2 regions of the Geodermatophilus sp. SYSU D00696 genome follow, and region 1 is predicted to be linked to the other one. Evidence: riboswitches for the same ligand, from Rfam matches in the RefSeq annotation. Region 1 holds a riboswitch; the other holds the start of a gene.
What was found. Region 1 has a riboswitch for cyclic di-AMP ahead of ACI79O_RS22955 (C40 family peptidase). Riboswitches for the same ligand answer to the same signal wherever they lie in the genome.
Positions count from the first base shown of each region.

Region 1 (5,504 bases):
CCTTCGGCGCCGAGGCCACCAGCCCGCTCGCCCTGGCCAGCGCCTACTCGACGTTCGCGGCCGGCGGCACGCAGTGCGACGTCGTCCCGGTGACCGCCGTGCTCGACGCCGCCGGGCAGCCGGCCCGGGGTGCCGACGGCGAGCCGCTGCCGGTGGGCGACCGGTGCACGCCCGAGGCCATCCCTCCGGGCGTGGCCACCACGATGAACCAGATCCTCCGCAAGGACGTCGAGCCGGGGTACCGCGGGCAGACCGGGTCGCGCGCCTACGTCCGCGGGCACCAGATCGCCGGCAAGACCGGGACCTCGCAGGACAACTACTCGGTGGCCTTCGTCGGCTACACGCCCGAGATCACCGCGAGCGTCATGGTGCTCAACCCCAAGGAGAACGAGGACGTCGGCGGCTTCGGTGGCGGCAAGGGCGCCACGATCTGGCGGGATGCGATGGAGCCGATCCTCACCGCCCGGGGCAGCGGTGAGTTCCCGCCGGCCGACGAGACGGTGGAGCACGGCAACACCCGGCCGGTGCCCGGCTGCTCGGGCGCGCGCAGCTGCGAGCGGGTCCTCGCCGAGGCCGGCTTCACGCCGCAGACGCTGCGGGTCGACAGCGACGAGCCGGCCGGCGCCTTCCTCGGGACCAGCCCGCCCCGGGGTGCCCGGGCGGTGCCCGGCCAGGTCGTGTCGATCCTGGTGAGCAACGGCAGCGACTACGTCGAGCCGGCTCCCGAGCCGGTCGCCCCCGACCCCGCGCCCGCCCCCGATCCCGAGCCGCCCGCCCCGGCGCCGGAGCCCGCTCCGGAACCCCCGCCCGGGCCCCCGCCGCCGGAACCGGCTCCGGAACCGGCTCCGGAACCCCCGCCCGGACCCCCGCTGCCCGGCACCGTGCCGGAGGATCCGGCCGGGGCGCTGCCGGCCCCGGGGGAGGGCGCGCCCCCGGCGCCCGCGGCGCCGCCACCCCCGGCGCCCGCGGAGCCGGCACCCGCGCCGGCCGAGGGGGCGCCCTGGAGCCCGGGGTAGTGGGCGCCGGCCCGACGCCGGGCGAGCCGCTCGTCGAGCGACTGGGTGAGCAGCCACCCGGCCAGCAGCACCAGGTGCAGCAGGAACAGCCACAGCCCGACGGCGACCACCGCCCCGACGACGACCAGGCCGCCGAACGGGGCGCCGAGGTCCAGCGGCAGGGACAGGAACAGGACGAAGCCCTGCAGGAACCCCGACAGGCAGGCCGCGGTGAACAGCGCCCCGCTGGTGAGCGCCGTCCAGCGGAAGCGCCCGCCGGACACCACGCCGTAGCCCCACAGCAGCGGCACCGTGAGGACGAACAGCACCGAGTAGTAGCCGACGGCGAGGCGGCCGACCACCGCCCCGACGCCGTCCTCGCGGGCCAGGTCGGCCATCACCCGGGCCGCGAGCAGCAGCGGGTACAGCAGCAGCGGTGAGACGACCACCAGCGGCAGGCTCAGCAGGCGGCCGCGCCAGCCGGTCAGGCTCTCCCGGCGGGGGCTGAACCGCAGCAGCGCCCGGCGCAGCCCCTCGCCGTAGAACGTCAGCGGCACCAGCGCCAGCACGAAGCCCAGGAGGTCCAGGCGGGTGCCGGCGTCGACCAGGCGCTCGACCGCCTCCGGGGCGCCCAGCGGGGTGGGCAGCAGCTCGGTCAGCCGGGCGGCGAGCGCGCGCACCTCGTCGGCCGAGGTCGCCAGCGCGGTCAGCCGCACCGCGACCAGCAGCAGCGGCACCACCGCGATGCCGGCGTAGAAGGTCAGTCCCGCCGCGATCAGGGCGAGGTCGCGCCCGCGGAGCAGCTGCTGGGCGCCGGCCAGCAGGCCCCTCGTCTCGGTTCGTAGGCGGGCTGCGGTCCACCTGCGTTCCGGAGTCACCCGCCCATGCCACCAGCCCCCGCGACCGGGCGCCCGTCGGGGGGCCGGTGGACGGTCAGTCCTCGGAGGTGTCGTCGGTGGTGGGCGCGTCGTTGCCGGGGTTGGGGCCGGTCTCCTGGCACGCGGCGTCGTTCTCGTTGCTGGCGTTCTCGCCGCTCGCGTCGCAGTTGGTGGGCCCGCGGGAGAAGTCGGTGTTGTCGCCGCAGGCGGTCAGGGAGCCGAACAGCGCGAGCACGACCAGCGGCCGGGTCAGGCGCATCCGGGTGGAGGTGGACATGCCTGACTCCTACACGCCCCGGAGCCCGGCCAAACCGCCAGGGGCAGGCAGTCCGGTGACCGGGCGACCACGGAATGTCACCGATGTGATTACATCGGGGTGATTGTCACGCGTCCGTCACGACCCTTACTCTGTGTGCGTCCAACGGGGCGCTCCGTCACTGACCTGGGTGACACCCCGAGGACGCCGTCGAGCCGGTCGCCCCGCGGGGCGCCGGGCCGGGGACCCACCGCAGTCCTGGGGTGCAGCGCGTGTCCGCACGCGCCGGGCGAGTCCACGCCCGAACCCGTCAGCTAACCCGGTAGGCGGCCTGGGAAGAGGAGAACCGCCACGTGGCGTCCCTGCGCACGTCTGTCCTCGGCACGCCCGTGACCGGCCGCCCGGCCCGCCGCCGGCAGGGTCGCCGCGCCGCCCTCGTCCTCGCCGGGGCCGTGGGGCTCGGCGTGGGGGTCGGGGTGGTCCCCTCGTCCGCCCTGGCCGAGGAGCCCACGACGGCGGCCGAGGCCGCACAGCTCGTGGCCGCCCGCGGGCACGAGCTCGAGGTCGTCACCGAGCAGTTCAACGAGGCCCGCGAGGTGCTCGCCGCGCAGCAGGCCGCGGCCGAGACCGCCGCCGCCTCCCTCGCCCAGGCCCAGGCCGCCGTCGGCACCGCCCGCGAGCAGGTCGTCGGCATCGCCCGCTCCGCCTACACCGGCAACGGCATGGGTTCGCTGCAGGCGCTCCTGACCAGCGAGGACGCCGACGAGTTCGTCAACCGCGTCAGCCTCCTGCACGGCGTCGCCGGCTACCAGGGCGAGCTGCTCGGCCAGGCGGTCGCGGCGACCGACACCGCCACCGCCGCCCAGGCCGCCGCCACCGATGCCGCCGTCGAGGCGCAGCGCCAGTACGACGCCGTCGCTGCCCAGCAGGCCGACCTCGAGGACCAGATCGCCGCCTACCAGGCCGACTTCGCCCGGCTGACCGCCGAGGAGCAGCGCGCCGCGCTCGAGGCCGCCGCGGCCGCTCACGCCGCCGAGGACGAGCGGGCCAGCCGCGACGACGAGCGCGAGGAGCCCGCCGCGGCGCAGCCCGCCGAGGAGGCGCCGGCAGCGGCGGCCGCGCCGGCCAGCGGCGTCGCCGGCACCGTCGTGGCCACCGCCATGGCGCAGCGGGGCGACCCCTACGTGTGGGCCGCCGCCGGCCCGGACTCCTTCGACTGCTCGGGCCTGACCCAGTACGCCTTCAAGGCCGCCGGGATCAGCCTCCCGCACTCGAGCCGGATGCAGTCGCAGATGGGCACCGCGGTCTCCCGGGCCGACCTGCAGCCCGGTGACCTGGTGTTCTTCTACAGCCCGGTCAGCCACGTGGGCATCTACATCGGCAACGGCCAGATGGTGCACGCGCCCACCTCGGGCGACGTCGTCAAGGTGGCCGGCGTCGACTCGATGGGCGGCTACGCCGGCGCCCGCCGCATCGGCTGAGGAAGGGCCACCCTCCTCCCCGGGAGGGTGGCCGTTCCGGCACGTTGCCGGGGTCACACCCGGTCCGGGACCTCCGGCGGAGCCTGCCGCGTTGCTCCCTGCGGAGCCGCCGCCGATCCGTGAGGACCGCATCCCCGTGAACCCCCGCACCGTCGCCACCGCCTTCCGCGTCGTCGCCGTCGCCGAGGCGCTGTCCTGGGTGGGCCTGCTGGCCGGGATGTACGTGAAGTACGTGCCGGAGACCTCCGAGGTCGGCGTGCAGGTGTTCGGCCCGGTCCACGGCGCGGTGTTCGTCGCCTACGTCGTCGTGGCGCTGGTCGCGGCCCGGGTGCTCCGCTGGTCCCCGGGGACGACGCTGCTGGCGCTCGCCGCCTCGATCCCGCCGCTGGTCACCGTCGTCTTCGAGCGCTGGGCCGGCCGCACGGGGAGGCTGGCGGTCCCCGCGCGGGCCTGACCTACGGTTCCGGGCATGCCGACCGTGCTGCCCGCCACCGCCCGCACCCTGCTGGCCCGCACCGCCCGGGTGCAGCGCGACGGCCGCGCGCCGAGCCTGGTGGCCGGCGTCGTACGGGACGGCGGCCTGGCGTGGTCGGCCGGCCGCGGCGACGTCGCCGAGCCGCACACCGACGTCCAGTACCGGCTCGGCTCGATCAGCAAGACGGTCACCGCGGTCGCCGTCCTGCGGCTGCGCGACGAGGGCCGGCTCGGCCTCGACGACCCGCTCGACCGGCACCTGCCCGGCACCCCGCTGGGCGACCGCTCGATCGGGCAGCTGCTGTCGCACCTGGCCGGCGCGTCCGCCGAGAGCCCCGGCGGCTGGTGGGAGCGGGTGCCCGGCGGGTCCCTGGCCGACCTGGCGCTCGGCGGGGACGACGTCGTCCTGGGCGAGGCCCGGCGCTTCCACTACTCCAACCTCGGCTTCGGCCTGCTCGGCGAGCTCGTGGCCCGGCTGCGCGGGCGGGCATGGGACGACGTCGTCACCGCCGAGGTGCTCGGGCCGCTGGGCATGACCCGGACGACGCCACGCCCGTCCGGCCGCGCCGCGCAGGGCTGGGCCGTGCACCCGTGGGCCGACGTCGCGCTGCCCGAGCCCGAGCACCACGCCGGCGTGATGGCCGCCGCGGGTCAGCTGTGGGCGACCCTCGCCGACCTCGCCCGGTTCGCCGCGTTCCTGCTCGGCGACACCGGCGACGTGCTGTCCCCGGCCACCCTGGAGGAGATGGCGGTGCCGGCCGGCGTCGACCCGTCGTCCCCGGCCTGGTCGGCGTACGGGCTCGGGCTGCAGGTGCTGCGGGTCGACGGCCGCACGCTGACCGGGCACGGCGGCTCGATGCCGGGCTTCCTCGCCGGGGTGTTCGTCGACCGCGAGGAGGGCACCGGCGGGGTCTCCCTGGCCAACACCACCAGCGGCCTGGACGCGCTGCTGCCCGGGCTGCTCGCCGACCTGCGCGCCGCCGAGCCGCGGGTGGTCGACCCCTGGCGCCCGTCGGAGCCGCCGGTACCGCTCGAGCAGCTCGGCGTCTGGTACTGGGGCCCGGCGCCGCACGCCCTGCGGGCGGTGGCCGGCGGACTGCTGCACCTGGGGCCGCTGCCGGGACGGGCCGGACGGGCCAGCCGCTTCCGCCGGGGCGACGACGGCCGGTGGGTCGGGCTGGACGGCTACTACGCCGGGGAGACGCTGCGGATCGCCCCCGACCACCTCGACCTGGGCACGTTCGTCTTCACCCGGCAGCCCTACGACCCCGCGGCCCCCGTCCCCGGCGGCGTCGACCCCCGCGGCTGGACGGTGCCCTGAACCGTCGAGATCACGTGATCTCGACGGGCATCGTGCACACGGTCAGGGCCGGTCGAAGGCGTCCATCGTGGTCTTGACGACGGCGCCGTAGGCCAGGTG
Region 1 covers NZ_JBJGYY010000058.1:5,887-11,390, forward strand. Annotated here, with positions in the region: gene ACI79O_RS22940 (transglycosylase domain-containing protein) at 1-1,016, shown strand, start outside; partial or broken gene ACI79O_RS22945 (YhjD/YihY/BrkB family envelope integrity protein) at 1,055-1,873, opposite strand; gene ACI79O_RS22950 (hypothetical protein) at 1,929-2,150, opposite strand; cyclic di-AMP (ydaO/yuaA leader) riboswitch at 2,340-2,475, shown strand; gene ACI79O_RS22955 (C40 family peptidase) at 2,483-3,610, shown strand; gene ACI79O_RS22960 (DUF3817 domain-containing protein) at 3,747-4,064, shown strand; gene ACI79O_RS22965 (serine hydrolase domain-containing protein) at 4,080-5,405, shown strand; gene ACI79O_RS22970 (hypothetical protein) at 5,448-5,504, opposite strand, start outside.

Region 2 (5,504 bases), on a different contig from region 1:
AGAGCCGCCGCTGGTGGCCGGCCGCCGCCGAGGCCGCGCTGCACGGCTGGCCGGCGCCGCTGCGCGACGCGGTGCCGGTGAACGTGACCGTGCCCGCGGTGGGCCCCGAGCGGGCGCGCGCGATCGTGGTGGCGTCGGGCTGCCGGACGGCGAAGGTCAAGGTGGCCGAGCCCGGGCAGACGCCGGCCGACGACCTCGCCCGCGTGGAGGCCGTCCGCGACGCGCTCGGCCCGTCCGGCGCGCTCCGGGTCGACGCCAACGCCGCCTGGGACGTCGACACCGCGGCCGCCCGCATCCGGGAGCTCGACCGGGTCGGCCTCGAGTACGTCGAGCAGCCGTGCGCGACGCTCGACGAGCTGTGCGCGCTGCGCCGGCGGATCGACGTCCGGATCGCCGCCGACGAGGCCGTCCGGCGCGCCGGCGACCCGCTCGCGGTCGACCTGCGCGGGGCCTGCGACGTCGTCGTCCTCAAGGTGCAGCCGCTGGGCGGTGTGCGCGCGGCGCTGCGGGTCGCCGAGGCGCACGGGCTGCCGTGCGTCGTGTCCTCGGCCCTGGAGTCCTCGGTGGGCCTCGCGGCGGGCGTCGCGCTGGCCGCCGCGCTGCCCGAGCTGCCCTTCGCCTGCGGCCTGGCCACCGCAGCGCTGCTCGACGGCGACGTGAGCGGCGATCCGCTGGTGCCCGTCGACGGCGCGCTGCCGGTGCGGGCGGTGGTGCCCGACCGGCGGGCCGCCGTGGCCGCGCCGGACGACGTGACCGCCCGGTGGTCGGCGCGGCTCACCGCGGTGCTCGCCGCGTGAACCCCTCCACCGCGCTGGCCCGCGTGCTGGTCGACGAGCTGGTCCGCGGCGGGGTCCGCGACGCCGTCCTCGCCCCCGGCTCGCGCTCGGCCCCGGTCGCGCTCGCGCTCGCCGCCGCCGAGCGGGCCGGTGCCGTGCGGCTGCACGTGCGCATCGACGAGCGGACCGCCTCCTTCCTCGCCCTCGGCCTGGCGCGCGCCTCCGGCCGCCCGGTGCCGGTGCTCACCACCTCCGGGACGGCGACCGCGCATCTGCACGCCGCGGTGCTCGAGGCCGACGTCAGCGGCGTCCCGCTGCTCGCGCTCACCGCCGACCGGCCGCCGGAGCTGCGGTCCACCGGTGCCAACCAGACGATCGAGCAGCCCGGCCTCTACGGCGGCGCGGTGCGCTGGGCGGCCGACGTCGGGGTGCCCGAGGCCGGGCGGGAGGCCGCGCAGAACCGCTACTGGCGCTCGGTGGTGTCGCGGGCGCTGCTGTCGGCCACCGGCGCCTTGTCCGGCGACCCCGGCCCCGTGCAGCTGAACCTGTCCTTCCGGGACCCGCTGCTGCCCGACGGGGAGCCCGGCCCGCTCGATGGCCCGTGGGCCGGTCGCGCCGGCGGTGCCCCGTGGACGGCCGGGGCGCCCGCGCCCGTCCCGGCCGGTCCGGTCGGGGACGGGCCGCGCACCCTCGTGGTGGCCGGCGACGGACCACCCGCGGCCGGCCGGGCCTGGGCCGCCGGGGCCGCTGCTTCGGGCTGGCCGGTGGTCGCCGAGCCCAGCGGCGGCGCGTGGACCGGCGACGCCGTCCGCGGCGGGGCGCTGCTGCTCGGCGTCCCCGCCTGGCTGGACACGCACCGGCCCGAGCGGGTCGTGGTGGTCGGCCGGCCCACGCTGTCGCGGCCGGTGTCGGCGCTGCTCGCCGACCCGCGGGTGCGGGTCGAGACGGTCGCGGCGACCCCGCGCTGGCCCGACGCGGGCCGGTCGAGCGCGCTGGTCTCGCGGGCCGCCCCGCCCGCCGGGCCGCCGTCGGACCCCGGCCGGGCCGGGAACCGGGCCGGGGCGTGGGCCGGGGCGTGGTCCGACGCCGCCGCCCGCGTCGGGACCGCCGTCGACGCGCTGCTCGACGCGGCGCCGGGCCTCACCGCCGCCCGCCTGGCCCGCGACGTCGTCGCCGCGCTGCCGGCCGGGGCGCTGCTGGTGCTCGGCTCCTCGACGCCGGTGCGCGACGTCGACCGCCTCGCCGTGCCGCGCGGCGACGTCGCCGTGCTGGCCAACCGCGGGGTGGCCGGCATCGACGGGACCGTCTCGACCGCGGTCGGGGCGGCGCTGGCGCACGGCGGCCCGACGGTGGCGCTCCTGGGCGACCTGACGTTCCTGCACGACCTGCAGGGCCTGCTCACCGGCGAGGGCGAGCCGCGTCCGGACCTCACGCTCGTCGTCCCGGACAACGACGGCGGCGGGATCTTCGCCCAGCTCGAGCCCGGCCGGGCGGCGTACGCGCGCGACTACCGGCGGGTGTTCGGGACGCCGCACGGGCGCGACCTGGCAGCGGTCGCGCAGGCGCTGGGCTGGACGGCGACGGCGGTCTCCTCGGCCGGCGAGCTGCCGGCCGCGCTGGCGGCGGGCGGGCCGCGGGTCGTCGTCGTCCGCACCGACCAGCGCGCCGAGGCCGACCTCGCCGTCGCGCTCCGGGACGCCGCCGCCCACGCCCTCGGCTGACCGGGCGGGACGGGCGGTGGAGGACCGGTCCGTCCCGTGGCGTCCATCACGAGCGACGTGCCCGCAGGGTCCCGGGGGGCCGGTCGCCGGGGCCGCGCCGGACCACGCGGACCGGGGGGCGAGTCGCCGGTGACCAGCGCGTTCCCCACTCCCGGCCCGCCGGCGCCGCAGGCGGTCGGTTGGTCACGGCGGCGTCACGCGCTACCCCACGTGTCCCCTCCTAATCGCAGTGTGACCGGCGACACAGCGACAGTTGCCATGACCGTAGGTAGCTTTTTGGCTGCGCTCAGCAGAACGGAGCGCGGCGCCGGTCCGCCAAACCCTGCCCACCGGTCGTCCACACCAACACCCAGGGCAGGGGTGGGGGACCCACTTCCGGCGCGCGACGGCCCACGGGGGCCGGACCCGAACGCGCCTCGGGGTGAAGCCGCGGACCGCGGCCGGGCACCGATCGCCCGAACCCGACAGCTCACCTCGCCGGCGGTGATCGGGAGATCATCACCATGCCCAAGCACCGCGCACCCCGCTACGTCCGCACCAAGAAGGTCATCGCCCGGGCCCCTGTCGCCGCCGGCGCCACCGTCGTCGGTCTCGGCGTCCTCAGCTCCCCGGCCTCCGCCTCCACCAGCCACGACTGGACCGACGTCGCCCAGTGCGAGTCCAGCGGCAACTGGAGCATCAACACCGGCAACGGCTACTACGGTGGCCTGCAGTTCAGCCAGTCCACCTGGGCCGGCTTCGGCGGCACCGAGCTCGCCGCCCGCGCCGACCTGGCCACCCCGGCCCAGCAGATCGAGATCGCCGAGCGCGTCCTCGAGGGCCAGGGCATCGGCGCCTGGCCGAGCTGCGGCAAGTACCTGACCGAGGGCACCACCGCGGCCGCCGCCGAGGCGCCCGCCGCCCCCGCTCCCGCCGCCGAGGCACCCGCCCCGGCCGCGGAGGCCGGTCACTCCCACGACCACGCCGACGACGCCGCCACCGAGGACTACACCGTCCGCTGGGGCGACACCGTGAAGAAGATCGCCGCCGCCCACCAGCAGGGCTGGCGCGAGCTCTACGAGCGCAACGTCGACGTCATCGGCAGCAACCCGAACCGGATCTACCCCGGTCAGGTGCTCGCCGTCAGCGGCGCGGCCCCGGCCCAGGCCGCTCCGGCCCCGGAGGCCCCCGCCGCGACCGCCTCCGCCGGCGAGTCCGCCCCCGCGCCCGCGGTGGCCCCGCTGGCCGAGGTCGCCCCGCAGGTCGCCTCCGCGATCGCGTCGATCACCAACAGCGCCGGCCCGGTCAAGGCGGTCGTGCAGGCCGCCGCGAACGCCGTCGTGAGCAACGTGCCGGGCGCCGCCGACATCACCCTCGGCGGTACGCGCGGGAGCGCGGTCGACCCGAACGGGCACCCGTCGGGCCTGGCGCTGGACTACATGGTCATGACCGACAACGCCCTCGGTGACGCCATCGCCCAGTACCACGTCGACCACTGGGACGAGCTCGGCGTCGAGTACGTCATCTGGGAGCAGCGGATCCTGACCTCGCCCGACGGCGCGTGGAAGGCGATGGCCGACCGCGGCAGCGTGACCGCGAACCACCACGACCACGTGCACGTGAACTACGTGGGCTGATCCTCACCCCCCGACGAGGGCCCCGGCCGCTGCCCAGCGGCCGGGGCCCTCGTCGTCGGACCGGTCAGCGGCCGCGAGCCGTCCAGTGGGCGAGGTACGAGCGGTGCAGCCACGCGTCCACCCAGGCGCGGTCGGGCGCGGCCGGCACCGCCGGGCTGTCGCGCAGCGCCAGCAGCCGGGCCTCGGCGTCGTCGACCGCGGCGACCACCTCGGCCAGCGGTACCTCGCCCCGGCGGATGCTCCGCAGGTACGTGCGGTGGGGCTCGGGCACCGGCAGGGTGATCCGGCCGGTCGTCAGCAACTCCACCCCCTGGATGCCCAGCCGCAGCGCGTGCATCGCGTACTTGACGTCGAACCCGTGCGCGGCGACGAGTCCAGGGCGGTTCGTGTGCGCGCCGGCTGCGCCGGTCATCGCCGCCCGCTGGCCCCTCAGGTAGCCGAGGAAGCGGTCGGCGGCCACGCGGGAGACGAACCGGTCGGCGTGCGCCACCAGGTCCGCGCCCGCGGCGTCGCGGACGACGACCTCCTCGTCGGGCACGAACAGCAGCAGCAGGACGGTGGGGTTGCCGCCCAGCGCCAGCCGCGCCCACTTCCGCGCCGCGTACACCACGACGTCGAGGTCGCCGGCGCCCGACCGGTTGGCGAGCCCGCCGGGGCGGTCCCACGCGGTGTGCCGGTGGTACTGCTCGAACGGCACGGTCACCGGCGTCGAGAGCCCGGCGGGCACGCGCGCGGTGCCGGTGACGTACTCGGGCGGCTCGAGGCAGATGCCCATCTCGTCGCGGTCGTCCTGCCCCGTCACCGACGTGCCGTGCACGCCGGACCCCACCTGCGCGCGGAGGATCGTCCCCTGCTCGGCGATCTCCCGCGCCCGCGCCGAGGCGTGCGGGTGGTCGAAGGGCGACGGGAGGGAGCGGTCGCCGGCGATGGTCGGGACGGCGGTCACCGGGCCACCCAACCAGCCCGGACGCCGGCCGCCGACCCGTTTCCGGCTCAGCTCTCCAGGGCGGCCTGGAACGCGGCGAACTTCGACTGGGTCTCGGCGAGCTCGGCCGCGGGGTCGGAGCCCGCGACGATGCCGCACCCGGCGAACAGCCGCGCGGTGCACGGGTCGTCCTCGCCGAGCCGGGCACAGCGCAGGGCCAGGCCGAACTCACCGTCGCCGCGGGCGTCGAGCCAGCCGACCGGTCCGGCGTAGCGGCCGCGGTCCATGCCCTCGAGCTCGGCGATCAGCGCGGTGGCCACGTCGGGCGGCGTGCCGCCCACCGCGGCGGTCGGGTGCACCGCCTCGACCAGCTCCAGCAGCCCGGCGCGGCCGCGCGCGCCCGAGCGCCGCTGCGTGCCGGTGACGTCGGTGGCCAGGTGCCGCACGTTCGCCAGCGTCAGCAGCG
Region 2 covers NZ_JBJGYY010000006.1:90,966-96,469, forward strand. Annotated here, with positions in the region: gene ACI79O_RS06030 (o-succinylbenzoate synthase) at 1-797, shown strand, start outside; gene menD (2-succinyl-5-enolpyruvyl-6-hydroxy-3-cyclohexene-1-carboxylic-acid synthase) at 794-2,497, shown strand; cyclic di-AMP (ydaO/yuaA leader) riboswitch at 2,828-2,996, shown strand; gene ACI79O_RS06040 (transglycosylase family protein) at 3,001-4,113, shown strand; gene ACI79O_RS06045 (nucleotidyltransferase domain-containing protein) at 4,178-5,059, opposite strand; gene ACI79O_RS06050 (isochorismate synthase) at 5,107-5,504, opposite strand, start outside.
Region 2: linked by a shared signal. The riboswitch ahead of ACI79O_RS06040 (transglycosylase family protein) and the one ahead of ACI79O_RS22955 (C40 family peptidase) in region 1 are both predicted to bind cyclic di-AMP.